Regions from separate parts of the Roseateles sp. UC29_93 genome, predicted to be linked through region 2. Evidence: predicted binding sites of a transcription regulator. Region 2 holds the regulator's gene; each other region holds the start of a gene.

Region 1 (5,655 bases), 1.4 Mb from region 2:
GCTGAATTCGCAACACTCGACGACGCGCAGCGTCTCGGCGAGCAGGTCGGCCGGGAAGCTGAGCGCGAGGCGGCTGCGGTGGCGCAGGTGGCGCTCGGCGTTGCGGTCCAGCGCCTGGCCGCACTCGGTCAGCGGCTTGCCCAGGCGTGTGGCCGTCAGCACGTCCTGCAGCGGCTTGCGGCTGCGCACGTGCATGGTGACGTCGCCCACGGCCACCAGCGGGATCTCGGTCAGCGCGCCGGCCTCGCGCAGGCGCAGCAGGCGGATCTCGTCGTCGGCGTGCTGGGGCTGGTCGATGCCCAGCCAGCAACGCCCGGTGAAGCGCGACAACAGCCAGCGCGCCATCGACAGCAATTGCGCCGGCGTCGCATGTCGGTCCGGGCAGGCGATCATGACGCAGTCGTCCAGCGTCTGCGGGCCGATGTCGGCCCGCGTGCAGTGGTAGGTGCCCTTCTCGGCCGAGCGCCGCAGCCGCGAGATGAACTGACACAGGTTGCCGTAGCCGTTCAGGCTGCAGGCCAGCACCACCAGCGTGAACGGGCCTTCGTCCCCCGCATCCTGCTCGCCCAACGCGCCCGACGTGCCCAACGCGCCTGAGGCGCCTGAGGCGCCTGAGGTGCGCCCTGAGGCGCCGCTGGGTTCAATGAGGAACTGGCTGCCCACCAGCAGCTTCATGCCGTGCTGCTTCGCGGCCACGTGCGCGCGCACCATGCCGGCCATGCTGCACTCGTCGGTGATCGCGAGCGCGGCGTAGCCGAGCTCCTTGGCGCGCACGACCAGTTCCTCGGGCCAACTCGCGCCCTTCAGGAAGCTGAAGTTGCTGAGGCAGCGCAGCTCGGCGTAGTCGGGAAGGACCGAGGCGCCAGGGAGGGCGGGCATGGTGAGCGGCCTGTACGAACGGAGGGTGCCTGATCAGGCATACATCCCGTGCAGGAACCACGCCTGCACGGCGGACTTGTCGTCGTCGCCGTTGCCCGTCCCGCTCAGCCGTTCCTGATAGACGGCCAGCACGCCGGCGTTCTCGTTGACGGCGATCCAGTAGTCGCGGGTGACCTTGCGGTGCGCCTTCGTGTCGGGGATGCGGTCCCACCAGCCGCCCTCGATGCGATCCGGCCCGACCAGCAGCGTCAACGGGCCCTGGTAGTGCGGCCGGTGCTCGCGCACCGCCAGCCGCAGCGGCGGGTCGAGCAGGAAGGCGGGCTCCGGCACGGCCGGCGCGCGCACCGCCGCCTGCCGACCCTTGCGGCGGGAGGCCGTCCGGCCGTCGCCGCAGGTTCGCCAGCGCGTCTGCCATTCGGGCCGGTGATCGTCACCCAGGACCGGCTGCTGCACCCGCTCAGGACCGAGCCGCGCGGCGATGCGTTCCAGGGTCAGGTACAGCGTCTCGCCGGTGCGCACCACGTCGGGCAGCAGCGAGCCGCTGTCCTCCACCAGCGCCTGCACGCCGACCGCCTCCAGCCGCAGTTCACCGACCGGCGCCAGCAACTGGGTCTTGGCCAGATGCTCGGCCATCAGCCGGCAGAAGTGTTCGAGCTCGCGGATCGGCTCGGCGGTGCGGATCGTGAGGCAACCGCCTTCGCCGGCGTCCTTGGCGCGCATCGAGTCGTGCACCCAGTGCAGCGTGACGCCGGTGGCGCCCGCATGGCGCGCCGCCAGCCAGCCGCACAGCCGCATCAGCAGCGGCCGCGTGCCCAGCAGCAGCGCGGGCGCGTGGTCCTCGCGGCAGGGGAGCTCGACGCGGGCGTGGAAGTCCTCGGGCAGCGCGACCCAGGCGTGCGCCTCGGGCCGCAGTCCGTAGGCCTGGTCCAGCATCGTCAGCAGCGCCGCGCCGAAGCGGCGGCTGATGCCGCCGCGCGGCAGCGCCCGCAACTGGCCCAGCGTGTTGATGCCGGCGCGGCTCAACGGTTCCGCGTGTTCCGCGCCGGCGCTCAGCGCCTGCAGCGGCAACGGGTCCAGCACCGCCTGCAACAGCCGCCCGCCGAGGTCGAGCACGCCGCAACGCGCCAGTACCAGCGCGGCGGTGGCCGACGGCGCCCAGCCGATGCCCACGGCGCCCAGGTCGGGCGCTTCGTCGCTCAGGCGCGCCTTCAGCGCGGGCAGGCCGCGGAACAGCCGCAGGCTGGCCTCGACCTCCATCACGACGGCGTCCTCCATCAGCGCCACGCGCGGCGTGAACTGCAGGCACCACACCGCCAGGCCCGCCTGCGTCTCCGCGCAGATCCCCCAGGGATGCGGCGGCGGCGCGGTCGACGGGTCCTCAAACGGTGCCGGCGGACGAGGCGGCAGGATCAGTGCGACCCACAACATGGGAGAACTCCGGGAACAGGGTGAGCGCCACGGGCTCGTGGAGGGATTCGGACACCGTCTCGAGCAGGGGCCCGGCAATGACCTGTGCCTGGCTGCCCCTCTCGTTGACGGCTTCGGCCACGTCGGCGACCGGCACCGTCATCGGCGCCACCGGGCGCATCGTGCTGGGCCGCATCACGCGCGGGGTCAGGACATGCTCGAGCCCGCCGGGGATCGAGGCCAGCCGCAGCGGGGTCTCGTGGGCGGGGCCTTTGCGCTTGAGGATCTGGACGTCCAGGGCCCAGTCGACATCGATCGTCGCCAGCACCCGCAGCGGCGCCGGCGACGGGTCATGGCGGGCCGCCAGCGGCCGGAACAGGAACACCGGTCCTTCGAACGACTGCGCCAGCACCTGCAGCCGCCGCAACTGCTCGGGCGCGGCTTGCGGCAGCCAGGCCAGCACCGCGCCGGCGGCGTTGGACTTGATCAGCTGTTCGGTGCACCAGAGCCGCTCCGACGGCGCGCGCGCGTCGATCCAGACGAGGTGGCGCTCATCCAGCCCCAGGTGCATCAGGCCGGGCAGGTGGGGGCGCTTGGGCGGTCCGACCATCGCCACCGCGGCACCGTCGGCGACGACGCGTCGGAGCGCCGGTCCCGCCAACCGCCATTCGGCCAGCGAGAACTGCGGCAGCAGCACTTCGGTCAACTGGCGCCCTGGCCAGCCGCCCCCGGGCAGCTCGGCGTCCAGCGCGTCGAAGCCGCTCGGCCAGACGGTGTCGGTGCCGCGGCCCAGCGCGTCGCCGCGCCAGATCGCCTCCGCCACGGCAGGCGGAAGTGGGGCGAGAGGGGCGGACAGGGCAGGCATGGCGGGCGTCGTCGAGAGACAAAAACGCCGGTTGAGGAACCGGCGTGGGATTACTGTATGTGCATACAGTATAGGACGACGACAGCCCCGTCCAGGGCTGTTTCAACTCAAGTCGGGAGAATGTCCCGATGGCCGGCCGGCATCTCGGCGGAGGCGGGCGACGTGGGAAAAGCGAGTACGAATCGCGTACCCCCACGGGCCGGCGCTTCCAGGCTCACGGTCCAGCCCAGGTGCTCGGCGACGCGCTTGACGATGGCCAGGCCCAGGCCCGCGCTGCCGGCGCCCGCCGGGTCGACCTGCATGAAGCGGTCGAAGATCCGGTCGCGCACCGCCGGCGGGATGCCGATGCCGGTGTCCTCGATGACCACGCGGCCGGCCTCGAGCCGGATGTCGACGCGGCCCTGGTCGGTGAACTGGCAGGCATTGCGGATGAGGTTGCCCAGCGCGATGGCCGCGAGCTCAGGCCGCGCGGGCACTTCCAGGCCGGCGTCGGCGGACGCGGCATGCAGCGTCATCTCGACCTCCTTGCCCTTGAGCAGCGGCCGGCAGCGTTCCATCTCCTGGCGCAGCAGCGGCAGCAGCGCGGTCGGCGGCGCGCCGATGCTGGCCGGGTCGCGCGACAGCAGCAGCATCGCGACGACGCGCTCGCTGGTGTCGGCCGCGGTGCGCCGGATGCGCTCGGCCAGTTCGACCATGTCGTCGCGATCGTGCAGCCGCGCCTTCAGGATTTCGGCGGCGCCCAGCATCACAGCCAGCGGCGTTCTCAACTCATGGCTGACATCGCCGGTGAACCAGCGCTCGCGGTCCAGGTAGCGCTGCTGCGCCTCGGTCTTGGCCGCGAATGCGCGCGACAGCACGCCCAGTTCGTCGGTCGAGTCCAGCAGCGGATATTCGCGCGGCGCGGTGTCGGTCTCGACGGCGCGGGCCAGCGCGGTGACCGGGGCGACGATGCGGCTCGCGGTCAGTTGCGCCAGGAACAGCGCCAGTCCCAGGCAGCAGACGAAGGCCAGGCCGAGCAGGCCGTAGACGCCCGCCTCGATCTTGGCGAAATCCTCGTCGCGGTCGGTCAGCACGAAGACCGTCCCGAGGTCGTCGCGGACCAGGGCGGTGAAGGTGGCGTCCTCCTGCGGCAGCGTGTACTTGCCCGGCGGCTTGCCGCGCAGTGCCTGCGGGATGGCATCGCCCTTGTAGAGCGTGACGCTGGGCGGCAGGTCGGCTTCCAGGCCCTGCTTCTCGCGGGCGATCAGCTCGTCGGCGGTGCGGTCCAGGCGCTGGTCGACGAGGCGGTCCTCGATGCTCGAGGCGATGCGCACCGCGGCGACCGCGAAGGCGCCGCAGACCAGCAGCGTCAGCAGCAGGAAGGCGGCGGCCACGCGCGTGCGCAGCGTGGTCGGCGCGGCCGTCGAGCGGCCGGCGCGGGCTTCGCCACGAGGGTGGCCGCGTGGATCGCCGGGGTCGCGCCGCGGCTCATCCCGCATCGGGCGACACCAGCCGGTAGCCGATGCCCGGATGGGTCTTCAGCAGCGGGACGGGGAAGGGCTTGTCCAGCGCCGCGCGCAGCGCGTGGATGTGGGTGCGCAGCGCGTCGCTGTCGGGCGGATCGTTGCCCCAGACCTCGCGCTCGAGGTCCTCGCGGCGGACCAGCTTGGGCGCTTCGCGCAGCAGCGCGGACAGCAGCTTGTAGCCGGTGGGCGTCAACTGCAGCGGCTTGCCGGCGCGGGTGGCTTCGAGCGTGTCGGGATCGAAGCTGACGTCGGCGTAGCTGACCGCCGAACTGAGGTTCAGGCCATGCGAGCGCCGCATCAGCGCCTTGAGGCGGATCTCCAGCTCGACCAGGGAGAAGGGCTTGACGAGGTAGTCGTCGGCGCCGCTCTCGAAGCCGGTGACCTTGTCGGCGATCGTGTCGCGGGCGGTCAGCATGAGGATGGGGGTGGGGCGGCGGAAGTCCTTGCGCAGGCGCCGGGCCACGTCCAGGCCGTCCAGGCCGGGCAGGGTCAGGTCCAGCACGATCGCGTCGTAGGAGCCGGCGGCGGCCTGCGCCAGGCCGCCCAGGCCGTTGCGGGCCACGTCCAGCGCGTAGCCCATCGGCTCGAGGTAGGCGAACAGGTTCGCGACGATGTCCGGGTTGTCTTCGATGACCAGCAGCTTCATCACGAGGCTCTCGTTCCTGCGGCGCCGGGCGCCGCGTCGTCCTGAGGGACGGGACCCGTTGGGGGAGAGGTCCCCCCGCGAGACCCGCGGATGCCGGGAATGCTATGCGAGCGGGGCCTGTCCGACCTGTCCGCGGGCTGTCGGCACCGCCCTCGCGAGGGGCATCCCCCTGTGATGCGGACACAAGGTGGGCGATTGGCGCGCGACGGGCTCGAAGCTTCCGCGGTTCCATGCGCTTGGTCACGTTTCGTGACGCAAGTCCGGGCCTGTCACCGACCGCCCGGTCGACGCTGCACTTGAAATCCGGGTTGGGCGCATAATTTGCGGGTTAACCCTATGCTTGCGCCCTTCAT
Region 2 (5,655 bases):
CGTTCTCGCTTGAACAGCGCGACGTTCGAAACGAACTTCGAAGCGGCAGACGATGAATTAAACGGGGAGCGCGAGCTCCCCGATGAAATTCAGAAAGCCGAAAAGAAGCCGGGTCGAATTCCCCGAAGGGGGTATAGCTCAGCTGGGAGAGCGCTTGCATGGCATGCAAGAGGTCAGCGGTTCGATCCCGCTTACCTCCACCAAACTTCAGTTTGCGTGGCGCGCGGTTCAAGGAAGAAGGTTCAGTCCCCTTCGTCTAGAGGCCTAGGACACCACCCTTTCACGGTGGCTACAGGGGTTCGAATCCCCTAGGGGACGCCAAGTTTCGAGCTTGGTTACTGACCAGAGATTGAACGAGAAAATCGAAAAATTCTTCGGAAATCGATTTGATCGTTGTCAAAATCAGGTACAGTAACGAAATCGACGCAGCGATGACGTCAAGTAATTGATGAAATCAAAGCAAGAAGAGTTTGATGCGACAGATCGAAAGGTCTTGAGTATCTGGAGTGGTAGTTCAGTTGGTTAGAATACCGGCCTGTCACGCCGGGGGTCGCGGGTTCGAGCCCCGTCCACTCCGCCAACAAAGTTGAGACTCGGGCGGCGTACCGATTCGATGCGAAAGCATTCGGGGGTATAGCTCAGCTGGGAGAGCGCTTGCATGGCATGCAAGAGGTCAGCGGTTCGATCCCGCTTACCTCCACCAGAACGCCTTCGGGTGTGACGGTTGCAAGGTACGCGCAGTTCGAGTCAAAACAAGCAGGTCCTGTCCCCTTCGTCTAGAGGCCTAGGACACCACCCTTTCACGGTGGCTACAGGGGTTCGAATCCCCTAGGGGACGCCAAGTTTGACAAGGCTTGGCTGCATCGCGGTTCTGTATAGAACTGATTGCTTGCAGCAGAACTTGTTCGCAAATGATATCGATGCACTCAATAGCGTCGTATCTGGAGTGGTAGTTCAGTTGGTTAGAATACCGGCCTGTCACGCCGGGGGTCGCGGGTTCGAGCCCCGTCCACTCCGCCAACATTAAAACCCTGTCGATGCAAATCGGTAGGGTTTTTTCTTTGGTCGTCGCTTCTGTTCTTCAATCAGATATCCGGATACTCGCGCTTGCGCTGCGCCGTATAACTCCACCAATCACGGGGAGGGCCGCCGTTCATGAAATCGACGGCGGCCATATAAGTATCCAGGACGCACGGGTCATGCCGCTGACCGGTGAGTTTGCAAATCCGCTTATACAGCGCGAAGGCATCGGCGCCCACGAGATCCATCGGCTGATGAATCCCCATCAACTCGAAATCCCGCACCATCGCCGGTCCGATGTCGGGAATCTGCCGCAGAGACGCGCATTCGGCGGCCGAGGCTGCTTTGCTGTGCGTCTTTCGCGCGCTCATGAGGGGGATGGCGGCGCTCAGTGAAAGCCGCCGGAACGGATCAGACCGACTGCCAGGCCTTCGATCGCAAACTCCTCATCGGGGGTGACCTCGATCGGTTGGAAGTCCGGGTTCTCCGGCAGCAGGCGAATGCCGTCGGCATGGCGCTGAAAGCGCTTCACGGTGACCTCTTCACCGATGCGCGCCACGACGACCTGGCCGTTGCGCGCCTCGCTGATCTTCTGAACGGCGAGCAGGTCGCCGTCCATGATGCCGATGTCCTTCATGCTCATGCCTTTGACGCGGAGCAGGAAGTCGGGCGCCTTCGAGAACATCGAGGGGTCGACGCTATAGTGCTGCTCGACATGTTCCTCGGCGAGGATCGGCGCGCCGGCAGCGACGCGGCCCACGAGCGGCAGCGTCAACTGTGCGAGGCTCGCCAGCGGCAGCGCGAACTGGCTGTGCTCCCGGGCGCGATTGACCTGACGCAAGGCGGTCGACGGCAGGCGGATGCCACGTGCGGTACCGCCGACCAACTCGATGACGCCTTTTCGCGCCAGAGCCTGCAGGTGTTCCTCGGCCGCATTCGCGGACTTGAATCCCAGTTGCTGCGCGATCTCCGCGCGGGTGGGCGGCGAGCCGGTGCTCTCGATGCTGTCGCGGACCAGATCGAAGATCTGCTGTTGCCGGGCAGTGAGTTTGGGCGGTGTATCCACGAGCAAGCCTTTTTTCCATTGAGGACCGGATGTCGAGAACGCGGCGACCCTGATGGTTCAAAAGCCGCCTGAGAATTCATCCAGCATCTGGATTTTTATACAGGAGACGAGAAATTGCAAAGTGTGGCCCAGACCCTCGTGATCATCGGCACCGGCGGGACCATCGCCGGGGCCTCCGGCAGTGCGACGGATAACGTCGGCTACAAGGCCGGCTCGCTGTCGGTCGAGTCGCTGGTGAGCGCGGTACCGGCGTTGGCGTCGAAGGCGCTCGAGGCTGAGCAGCTGGCTCAGCTCGACAGCAAGGACATGGATCACGCGACCTGGGCGCGACTCGCGCGTCGGGTGCGGGAGCATCTGGATCGCCCCGAGGTCCGCGGCATCGTGATCACGCATGGCACCGACACGCTCGAGGAGACCGCTTACCTGCTGCAACGCGTGCTCGCGCCGGAGAAGCCGGTGGTCCTGACGGCCGCGATGCGCCCGGCCACGGCCATCCAGGCGGACGGTCCGCAGAACCTGCTGGATGCGGTGGCTGTTGCCGAAGCCGAAGGCGTGCGCGGCGTCGTCGCGGTCGTGGCGGGCCAGGTGTGGTCCGGGTTGGAGCTGCGCAAGACGCACAGCTATCGCCTGAACGCCTTCGAGGCGGGGCCCGACGCCGGTCCGCTGGCCGTGGTGGAGGAGGGGACGTTGCGCCGTTTCCGCGACTGGCCGCAAGGCGAGGCGTTGGGTGTGGGTCTGCTTCCCGAAGACGCGTCGCGGTGGCCTTGGGTCGAGGTGCTCGGCAGCCACGCCGGCTCGGAAGTGCGTTCACTCGACGCGTGGCGTGCGGCAGGGCTCCAGGGGCTGGTGCTGGCCTGCACCGGGAACGGCACGCTGAATCGTGCGCTCGACGCGCCGGTGCAGGCGTTGAAGGACGCCGGCGTCCCGGTCTGGCGTACGACGCGTTGCGCGCAGGGGCGCATCGTCGGTGCGTCCGACGAGCCCGCGGCCGCGCTATCGCCCTGGACGGCGCGCATCGAGTTGATGCTCACGTTGCTGCGCCCGCGCTGATCTCATCGGGCCAAAGAATGTGCGCCAAAGAAGGCGCGCCAACGAAAAGCGCCGGCATTGCCGGCGCTTTTTTTCCATCGAGAGTCCGGAACGAGCCGGACCCGGATGATCAGACGATCGTCAGCGTGACGTCGATGTTGCCGCGCGTGGCGTTCGAGTACGGGCAGACCTCATGGGCTTCGGCGACCAGCTTCTCCAGCGCGGCGCGGTCCATGCCCGGCACGGAGATCTTCATCGACACGGCGATGCCGAAGGCGCCCGGCTTGTTGGCGTGGGGGCCGATGCCGACTTCGCTGGTGATCGAGACTTCGGCCGGCAGCGCGACCTTGTTGCGACCCGAGACGGCCTTCATCGCGCCGATGAAGCAGGCCGAGTAGCCCGCTGCGAACAGCTGTTCCGGGTTGGTGCCGGGGCCGCCGCCGCCGCCGAGTTCCTTCGGCGTGGACAGATCGACCTTCAGCGCGCCGTCGGACGATTGCGCGGTGCCTTGACGGCCGCCAGTGGCGGTGGCGGTGGCGGTGTAGAGGGCTTTTTCGATGGCCATGTGAGGCTCCTTGGTGGTGATGGGTGAGGGGTGAACGGACAACTCGGGGTCAGGTCTCGCCATCCCCGTCGACAGTGACGGGATCGGCGGGATCGCGTGCCAGATGGGTCAGTACATTGGCTCGCAATTCATGCAGGCGTCTTGTCAGCGACTCCAGTTCGGCGGGACCGCAGGCGCTGGCGCAGGCCAGTTGTTCGGGGATGGCGACGGCTTGCTCACGCAGTGCGCGGCCGGCGGGCGTCAGGTGGATCTCGACGCGGCGCTCATCGGCCATGGCGCGGCGGCGTTCGATGAGGCCGTTCGATTCCAGGCGTTTCAGCAGCGGCGTCAGCGTGCCGGAGTCCAGGTTCAAGCGTTGCCCCAGATCGGAGACGCTCGGGCCGTCGGTCTCCCACAGCACCAGCATCGCCAGGTATTGCGGATAGGTCAGGCCCAGGGGAGCCAACAGCGGCTTGTAGAGCTTCGTCATCGCCAGCGAGGTCGAATAGAGCGCGAAGCACAGCTGAACATCCAGCTTCAGCCAGTCCGTGCCCGCGGGCACCGGCTGGGCGCGGGTCGGGGCCGGGGCGGCAGCGACCTGCGGTTTGAAGCGCTTTGTGTTCGGCATGGGCTGAACTATAGCGAGCAATTAAATTGCTCGCAATTGAAATGGTCTTTATCTTCCATTGTTGAAGCCGACTATCGGGTGCGTTCCACAGGCCGCATGGAATGTCATAGCTTGCGGGATTACCCGGATTCCGAGCGGTGGGGGAAACCCGAGACACTGCGCGCGCCTCGACGAGGCGACAGCGACGCAACGCAAGGATCCTCACGAGGTCCGTGACGTCGGTGCAACCGGAAAAGCGGCATGGCGGCAGAGCCTGGGACCATGCCTATTCACAGGGAGTTTCATGAACACGTACCTCCAGCGGCGCTTGCCGCGCGTGCTCGCATGCCTGCTCGGCAGCGCCGCCGCCGCGATCGCCCAGACGACTACCGTCGTCGACAACACCTCGGCCGGCTTCACTGCTGGCTATGCATGGACGTCGAGCACTGCGGGCTCGCCGACTTTCGCAGGCGCGAACCACCTCGTGGCCAGCGGGCTGAGCAACATCATCGACAACACCTCGCCCAACTTCTCCACGATTGGCAATTGGTCGACGTTGACGGACGGCACCGGGATCTACGGAACGAACTACCTGTCGGCCCCGATGTCGTCGCGTTCAATCTATCGCTATCCCGCCGTGGTCGCCGACAACCGCTCCAACTCGGTCTACCGGTTCAACAACATGTGGGCGGCGGGCACGACCTTGTCCGGCTACTACGGCCAGGACTACGCCTACATCGAGCCCAACTTCGTCAACTATCCGAAGATCGTTCAGTACGAGGTGGACATCTTCAATCAGGGTGGGATTTCTGGAAGCCGGCAGATGACGCTGTCTGCGCATTGGCCGACGTCGTCGACCAACGCCACGAATACGGTGTTCCGTGTGCGTACCTATGGCGGCGCGCTCCTCGCTCAATACACCGTCAACCAACGCCAGAGTTCGGGCGAGTGGAAGCTGCTGGGGCCTGCGTTCACGGCCTCGTACGAGTCGCAGCTGAGGATCGAGGTCGATGCTACCAACGCGGATGGCCGCGTGATCGCGGACGCGATCCGGTTGGACACGGTGGACTCCGTGCCCGTTAACACCGCCAGATGGCAGTTGCCCTCCAACGGGCCGAGTGGCACGCAGGACGTCTATGCGCGTTGGCCCGAGGGCGGGCTCAACGGTCTGGCGGTGTGGACGGCAGTGGGCGGCAACGGCAGCAGCAAGCCGGTCCTCACCTATCAAAGCCAGATCGGCGGTCGCTGGATCAAGGTCGGCGAGGCGAGTCTGAGTGGTCCCCAATCGAACGCGGTCCTGCTCGAGGAATCGACCCTCAACGGGGGGCATTTGGCTGCGGACGCGATCGCCTATGTCCCGCAGAGCAGCTTCCCGTCTGCGCAGTGGTT
Region 3 (5,655 bases), 3.0 Mb from region 2:
ATGCGCTTTCCGGGAGGCGCGGTCACACCCGCGATGAAACCGACCACCGGCTTCTTCATGTTGGCCTTGCACCAACGGGCGGCTTCCGCCTCGTCCGGGCCACCGATCTCACCGATCATGATGACGGCGTCGGTGTCCGGATCGTCGTTGAAGGCCTGCATCACGTCGATGTGCTTCAGACCGTTGATCGGGTCGCCGCCGATACCGACTGCCGAGGATTGGCCCAAGCCGATTTCAGTCAGCTGCGCCACCGCTTCATAGGTCAGCGTGCCCGAGCGCGAGACCACGCCGATGCGACCCTTGCGATGGATGTGGCCGGGCATGATGCCGATCTTGATCTCGTCGGGCGTGATCAGGCCGGGGCAGTTCGGGCCCAGCAGCAGCGTCTTCTTGCCGCCAGCCAGTTCCTTGGCCTTCATCTTGTTGCGCACTTCCAGCATGTCACGGACGGGGATGCCTTCCGTGATGCAGATCGCCAGGTCCAGATCGGCCTCGACGGCTTCCCAGATCGCGGCGGCGGCGCCGGCCGGCGGCACATAGATCACCGACACGGTGGCGCCGGTCTGGGCAGCGGCTTCCTTCACGGTGCCGTAGATGGGGATGTCCGAGAACTTCTCGCCCGCCTTCTTCGGGTTCACGCCCGCGACGAACGCGTTCTTGCCGTTGGCGTAGGCTTGGCAGCCCAGGGTGTGGAACTGACCGGTCTTGCCCGTGATGCCCTGGGTGATGACCTTGGTGTCCTTGTTGATGTAGATGCTCATGTCGTATTCCTTGGCTGGGTCTTCGGCTTACTTGACGGCGGCGACGATCTTGGTCGCGGCTTCGGCCATGGTGTCGGCGGCGATGATGGGCAGGCCGGACTCGGCCAGCATCTTCTTGCCCAGCTCCTCGTTCGGTGCCCTTCATGCGGACGACCAGCGGGACGTTCAGGTTGACGGCCTTGCAGGCCGTGATCACGCCTTCGGCGATGGTGTCGCACTTCATGATGCCGCCGAAGATGTTCACGAGGATGCCCTTCACCTCGGGGTTCTTCAGCATGATCTTGAAGGCTTCGGTGACCTTCTCGGCGGTGGCGCCGCCACCCACGTCCAGGAAGTTGGCCGGCTCGCCGCCGAACAGCTTGATGGTGTCCATGGTGGCCATCGCCAGACCGGCGCCGTTCACCAGGCAGCCGATGTTGCCGTCCAGCGAGATGTAGGCCAGGTCGAACTTCGAGGCTTCGATTTCAGCCGCGTCTTCTTCGTCCAGGTCGCGGTAGGCGACGATTTCCGGGTGACGGAACAGGGCGTTGGCGTCGAAGTTGAACTTCGCGTCCAGCGCGATCAGGTTGCCCTTCGAATCGCAGTTCAGCGGGTTGATTTCAACCAGCGACGCATCCGTGTCCATGTAGCACTTGTACAGCTTCGCGAACAGGTCGATGGCCTGATCCACCGAAGCGCCGCTCAGGCCGATGGCCGCGGCGATCTTCTTCGATTGCTCGGCCGTGATGCCGGTCAGCGGATCGATGTACTCGGTGATGATCTTCTCGGGAGTCGAATGGGCGACTTCCTCGATGTCCATGCCCCCTTCGCTCGACGCGATGAAGGCGACCTTCTGCGTGCCGCGGTCGGTCACCAGCGAGATGTACAGCTCGTTCTTGATGTCCGCGCCTTCTTCGATGTACAGGCGGCGGACCTTCTGGCCGACCGGGCCGGTCTGGTGCGTGACCAGCTGCATGCCCAGGATCTGCTCGGAGAGCGCCTTCACGTCGTCCAGGCTCTTGCCCAGCTTGACGCCGCCGCCCTTGCCGCGGCCGCCGGCGTGGATCTGCGCCTTGACCACCCAGACCGGGCCGCCCAGCTTCTGCGCGGCTTCGACCGCCTCTTGCACCGTGAACGCGGGAATGCCGCGCGGCACCGGCACGCCGAACTGGCGCAGGATTTCCTTGCCCTGGTACTCGTGAATCTTCATAGGGAGGTCTCGCTTGATGGATGAATCAGGAAGAGGCTGCCAGTGCCGCGGGCGCTCCGCGGTGCCGGCGTGGAGAGGAGGTTTGCAACGCCGGATTCAACCGGGTCTCCGCGACAAGGAACCCGTCGTCGCGACCATAAGGACCGCACGTCGACGGCGCGACGATGATGCGGTGGATGGCGCTCGGGGGAGGCGGAGGAAGACATAAAACCGATGCAAACACGCGAAAACACGCCCGCGGACGAACGCCGGCGGGCTGTTTTGCGAAGCCGAAAATGTAGCATGCTGCGTTGCATCAAGCCCTTGGCGCGGTTGAGACGCGCACTGGCGTGGGCTTGTCAGCGCGCCGCAAGGTGCTCATGACGCACGAAGTTTCGGGGAGTTTCAGCCCCTGTCGCTCATTCAGGCGGCAAGACCGGTGACCAGTCCGACGCGCGCTTCACGCATCGGCATCGTTTTCCTCGGCGACGCGTCGAACCGCCCGGCGCGCGAGATCCGAACCGAATCCCCGTCCGATGAGGAAACGCAGGCGTTTGGCTAGCGCCGCTGCATCGAGGGCGGGGCCATCACCGAACTTGTGCCGAAGCAATTCGCAGGCGCGATCCAATTCGCCGGCCACAAGTGTCGAGCGCTGTTCCGCGTCCAAAGCGAGCCCATGCTGGGCGAGCTCCTGCTCGATACGTCGCTGACCGAAGCGCTGAGAGCGTACGTGGATGCGGGATTCGACAAACCGCGACTCGTCCAAATAAGCGTTGGCCTTGAGCCAATCGAGGACCGCATCGACTTCGTCGTCCAGGCCCTTCGACCCGGCTTCATCCGCGAATTCGTCGCCCCTCGGTTCCGAAGCCTCGCTGGCTTCGGCTTGCCGATCACGCGCGATGCGCAGCAGCTTGCGTCGCAGCTCCATCGCGCTGTGCTCGCGCTGCGCGAGCAACGCAATCGCGCGAGCCTTCAGCGACAGCGGCTGCGAGGCCCGGCCCCGCCGACCGTCGGGCGGGGTCATGTGAAAGCCCCGCGTTTACTCGGCGTCGCCGCCGGGCGTTGCCCCCAACAAGGGGATGCCCAGGGATTCGCGGATCTTGTTCTCGATCTCGACCGCCAGGTCCGCGTTCTCGCGCAGGAACTCACGCGCGTTGTCCTTGCCCTGGCCGATCTTCTCGCCGCTGTAGGCGTACCAGGAGCCGGCCTTCTCGACGATCTTGGCGGCCACGCCCATGTCGATGATCTCGCCCTCGCGACTGATGCCTTCGCCGTAGAGGATGTCGAACTCCGCCGTCTTGAACGGCGGTGCCACCTTGTTCTTGACGACCTTGACCTTGGTCTCGGAACCGATGACTTCCTCGCCCTTCTTGATCGAGCCGATGCGGCGGATGTCCAGGCGCACCGAAGCGTAGAACTTCAGCGCGTTGCCGCCGGTGGTCGTTTCCGGGCTGCCGAACATCACACCGATCTTCATCCGGATCTGGTTGATGAAGACGACGGTGCAGTTGGTCTTCTTGATGGTGGCGGTCAGCTTGCGCAGCGCCTGGCTGATCAGTCGGGCCTGCAGGCCGGGCAGCGAGTCGCCCATCTCGCCTTCGAGTTCCGCCTTCGGCGTCAGCGCGGCGACCGAGTCGATGACGATCAGGTCCACCGACCCCGAGCGCACCAGCGAATCCACGATCTCCAGGGCCTGTTCGCCGGTGTCGGGCTGGCTGATCAGCAGTTCCTGCAGGTTGACGCCCAGCTTCTGCGCGTACTGGACGTCCAGCGCGTGCTCGGCGTCGATGAAGGCGCACACGCCGTCCAGCTTCTGCATCTGGGCGATGACCTGCAGCGTCAGCGTGGTCTTGCCCGAGGATTCAGGACCGTAGATCTCGACCACGCGGCCGCGCGGCAGACCGCCGACGCCCAGCGCGATGTCCAGACCCAGGGAGCCGGTGGAGACGACCTGGATGTCCTCGATCTTCTCGCCTTCGGCCAGCCGCATGATGGAGCCCTTGCCGAACTGCTTTTCGATCTGGGCGAGGGCGGCCTGCAGGGCCTTGGCTTTTTCGGTGTTGGCGTTCTTCACGGGGGCGTCCATGCAATCTTCTCCTGTTGGCTGCGGCGGATTATGGCGCAATCTGTATATCTGTACAGTACTTTGTCGAAGCGGCCGGATGCGCTTTGCGGTGCCGGCAACGGGTCGATGTAGGCATCCTAAGCACCAGATGGCTCACTGGATGAGCCAGCCGTCGCAGTTCCCACCTTTTTCCGCCTTCGGTGGGAGTCATCCCCACGCCGCGCTGTCGTCGGTGTGAGTCGCCACGCCCGACGCATGCCGAGCGAACGCCTCGGAAACGCCTAGGGAACACCAGCAGGCCGCTCCCTAGAATGTCTCCATAACCAGAGGGGACGACACATGCGCATCTTGATCGCCGAAGACGACCAGGTCCTGGCCGACGGCCTTCTGCGCTCGTTGCGGGCGTCGGGCTGCGCCGTCGATCAGGTCGGCAGCGGCAGCGAGGCGGATGCCGCGCTGGCCTCGCATGAATTCGATCTCCTGATCCTCGATCTGGGCCTGCCCAAGCTGCACGGCCTGGAGGTGCTGAGGCGGCTGCGCGCACGAGGATCCTCCGTGCCGGTGCTGATCCTGACCGCGGCCGACAGCATCGAGGAACGCGTCAAGGGCCTGGACCTGGGCGCCGACGACTACATGGCCAAGCCGTTCTCGCTGCAGGAGCTCGAAGCCCGCGTGCGCGCACTCACGCGCCGCGGCCTGGGCACCGCCTCGAGCGTCATCCGCCACGGTCCGCTGACCTTCGACGCGACGGGACGCGTCGCCTACATCAACGACCAGATGGTGGAACTCTCGGCGCGCGAGCTGTCGCTGCTGGAAGTGCTGCTGCAGCGCGCCGGCCGCCTCGTCAGCAAGGACCAGTTGGTCGAGCGCCTGTGCGAGTGGGGCGAAGAGGTCAGCAACAACGCGATCGAGGTCTACATCCATCGGTTGCGCAAGAAGATCGAGCAGGGCCCGATCCCGCATCGCGACGGTGCGCGGACTGGGCTACTGCCTTGAGAAGATTCCCGGCTGAGCGGTCGCGTGGGCCTGGCCGCGCGAGGCGCGGGACAGCTCCGCGCGGACGCCTGACCCACGGTGCGCGTCATGGCGACTGATTCCACCGGCCATCGCTCGCTGTTCGGCGAGATCCTCGACTGGATGCTCGCGCCGCTGCTGGTCATCTGGCCGATCAGCGTCGCCCTGACCTGGCTGGTGGCCCAGGGCATCGCCAACAAGCCCTATGACCGTGAGCTCGACGAGATGGCGCGCACGCTCGGCCTGCAGGTCGTGACCGAGCCCGGGCCAGGCGATGCGGCGGCGCGGCGCGGCCGGTCGCGCTACGCGCTCGCGCCCGAGGCCGCCGCCCTGCTGCGCGCGGACGAATCCGACACCGTCTACTACCAGGTACTGGGCCTGCGCGGCGAGCTGCTGAGCGGCGATGCGCTGCTGCCGGTGCCCGAGGTCGAGCCGCCGATCGTTCCCTGGGAGGTGAATCGCCGGTTCGACGAGATCAACAACGAGGCGGTGCGCGTGTCCTACCTGTGGGTGGTGCCAGAGGGGATGGCGGGCAGCGACCGGATGATGCTGGTGCAGGTCGCGGAGACGCTGGGCAAGCGCTCGCGGCTGACCAACGAGATCATCAAGGGCGTCATCCTGCCGCAGTTCGTGATCCTGCCGCTGGC

Evidence for each region. Region 2 encodes LexA, which represses DNA repair genes until DNA is damaged. Its sites were predicted from a motif close to ACTGTATNNNNATACAGT; they were not measured.
Region 1: imuA (translesion DNA synthesis-associated protein ImuA) is a predicted target of LexA. The motif match lies at 3,204-3,221, and genes of this name have one in related genera.
Region 3: recA (recombinase RecA) is a predicted target of LexA. The motif match lies at 4,055-4,072, and genes of this name have one in related genera.

The regions. Positions count from the first base shown of each region.
Region 1 covers NZ_CP170545.1:208,028-213,682, reverse strand. The annotation lists gene ACFJIX_RS00955 (error-prone DNA polymerase) at 1-879, opposite strand, end outside; gene ACFJIX_RS00950 (Y-family DNA polymerase) at 913-2,307, opposite strand; gene imuA (translesion DNA synthesis-associated protein ImuA) at 2,258-3,151, opposite strand; gene ACFJIX_RS00940 (sensor histidine kinase) at 3,259-4,629, opposite strand; gene ACFJIX_RS00935 (response regulator transcription factor) at 4,619-5,302, opposite strand; gene ACFJIX_RS00930 (GNAT family N-acetyltransferase) at 5,639-5,655, shown strand, end outside.
Region 2 covers NZ_CP170545.1:5,448,668-5,454,322, reverse strand. The annotation lists tRNA gene ACFJIX_RS25310 (tRNA-Ala) at 128-203, shown strand; tRNA gene ACFJIX_RS25305 (tRNA-Glu) at 246-321, shown strand; tRNA gene ACFJIX_RS25300 (tRNA-Asp) at 504-580, shown strand; tRNA gene ACFJIX_RS25295 (tRNA-Ala) at 628-703, shown strand; tRNA gene ACFJIX_RS25290 (tRNA-Glu) at 766-841, shown strand; tRNA gene ACFJIX_RS25285 (tRNA-Asp) at 944-1,020, shown strand; gene ACFJIX_RS25280 (helix-hairpin-helix domain-containing protein) at 1,086-1,391, opposite strand; gene lexA (transcriptional repressor LexA) at 1,409-2,086, opposite strand; gene ACFJIX_RS25270 (asparaginase) at 2,225-3,136, shown strand; gene ACFJIX_RS25265 (organic hydroperoxide resistance protein) at 3,246-3,680, opposite strand; gene ACFJIX_RS25260 (MarR family winged helix-turn-helix transcriptional regulator) at 3,730-4,287, opposite strand; gene ACFJIX_RS25255 (hypothetical protein) at 4,571-5,655, shown strand, end outside.
Region 3 covers NZ_CP170545.1:1,833,490-1,839,144, reverse strand. The annotation lists gene sucD (succinate--CoA ligase subunit alpha) at 1-761, opposite strand, end outside; partial or broken gene sucC (ADP-forming succinate--CoA ligase subunit beta) at 789-1,950, opposite strand; gene ACFJIX_RS08610 (regulatory protein RecX) at 2,390-2,953, opposite strand; gene recA (recombinase RecA) at 2,969-4,015, opposite strand; partial or broken gene ACFJIX_RS08600 (response regulator) at 4,334-5,006, shown strand; gene ACFJIX_RS08595 (sensor histidine kinase) at 5,078-5,655, shown strand, end outside.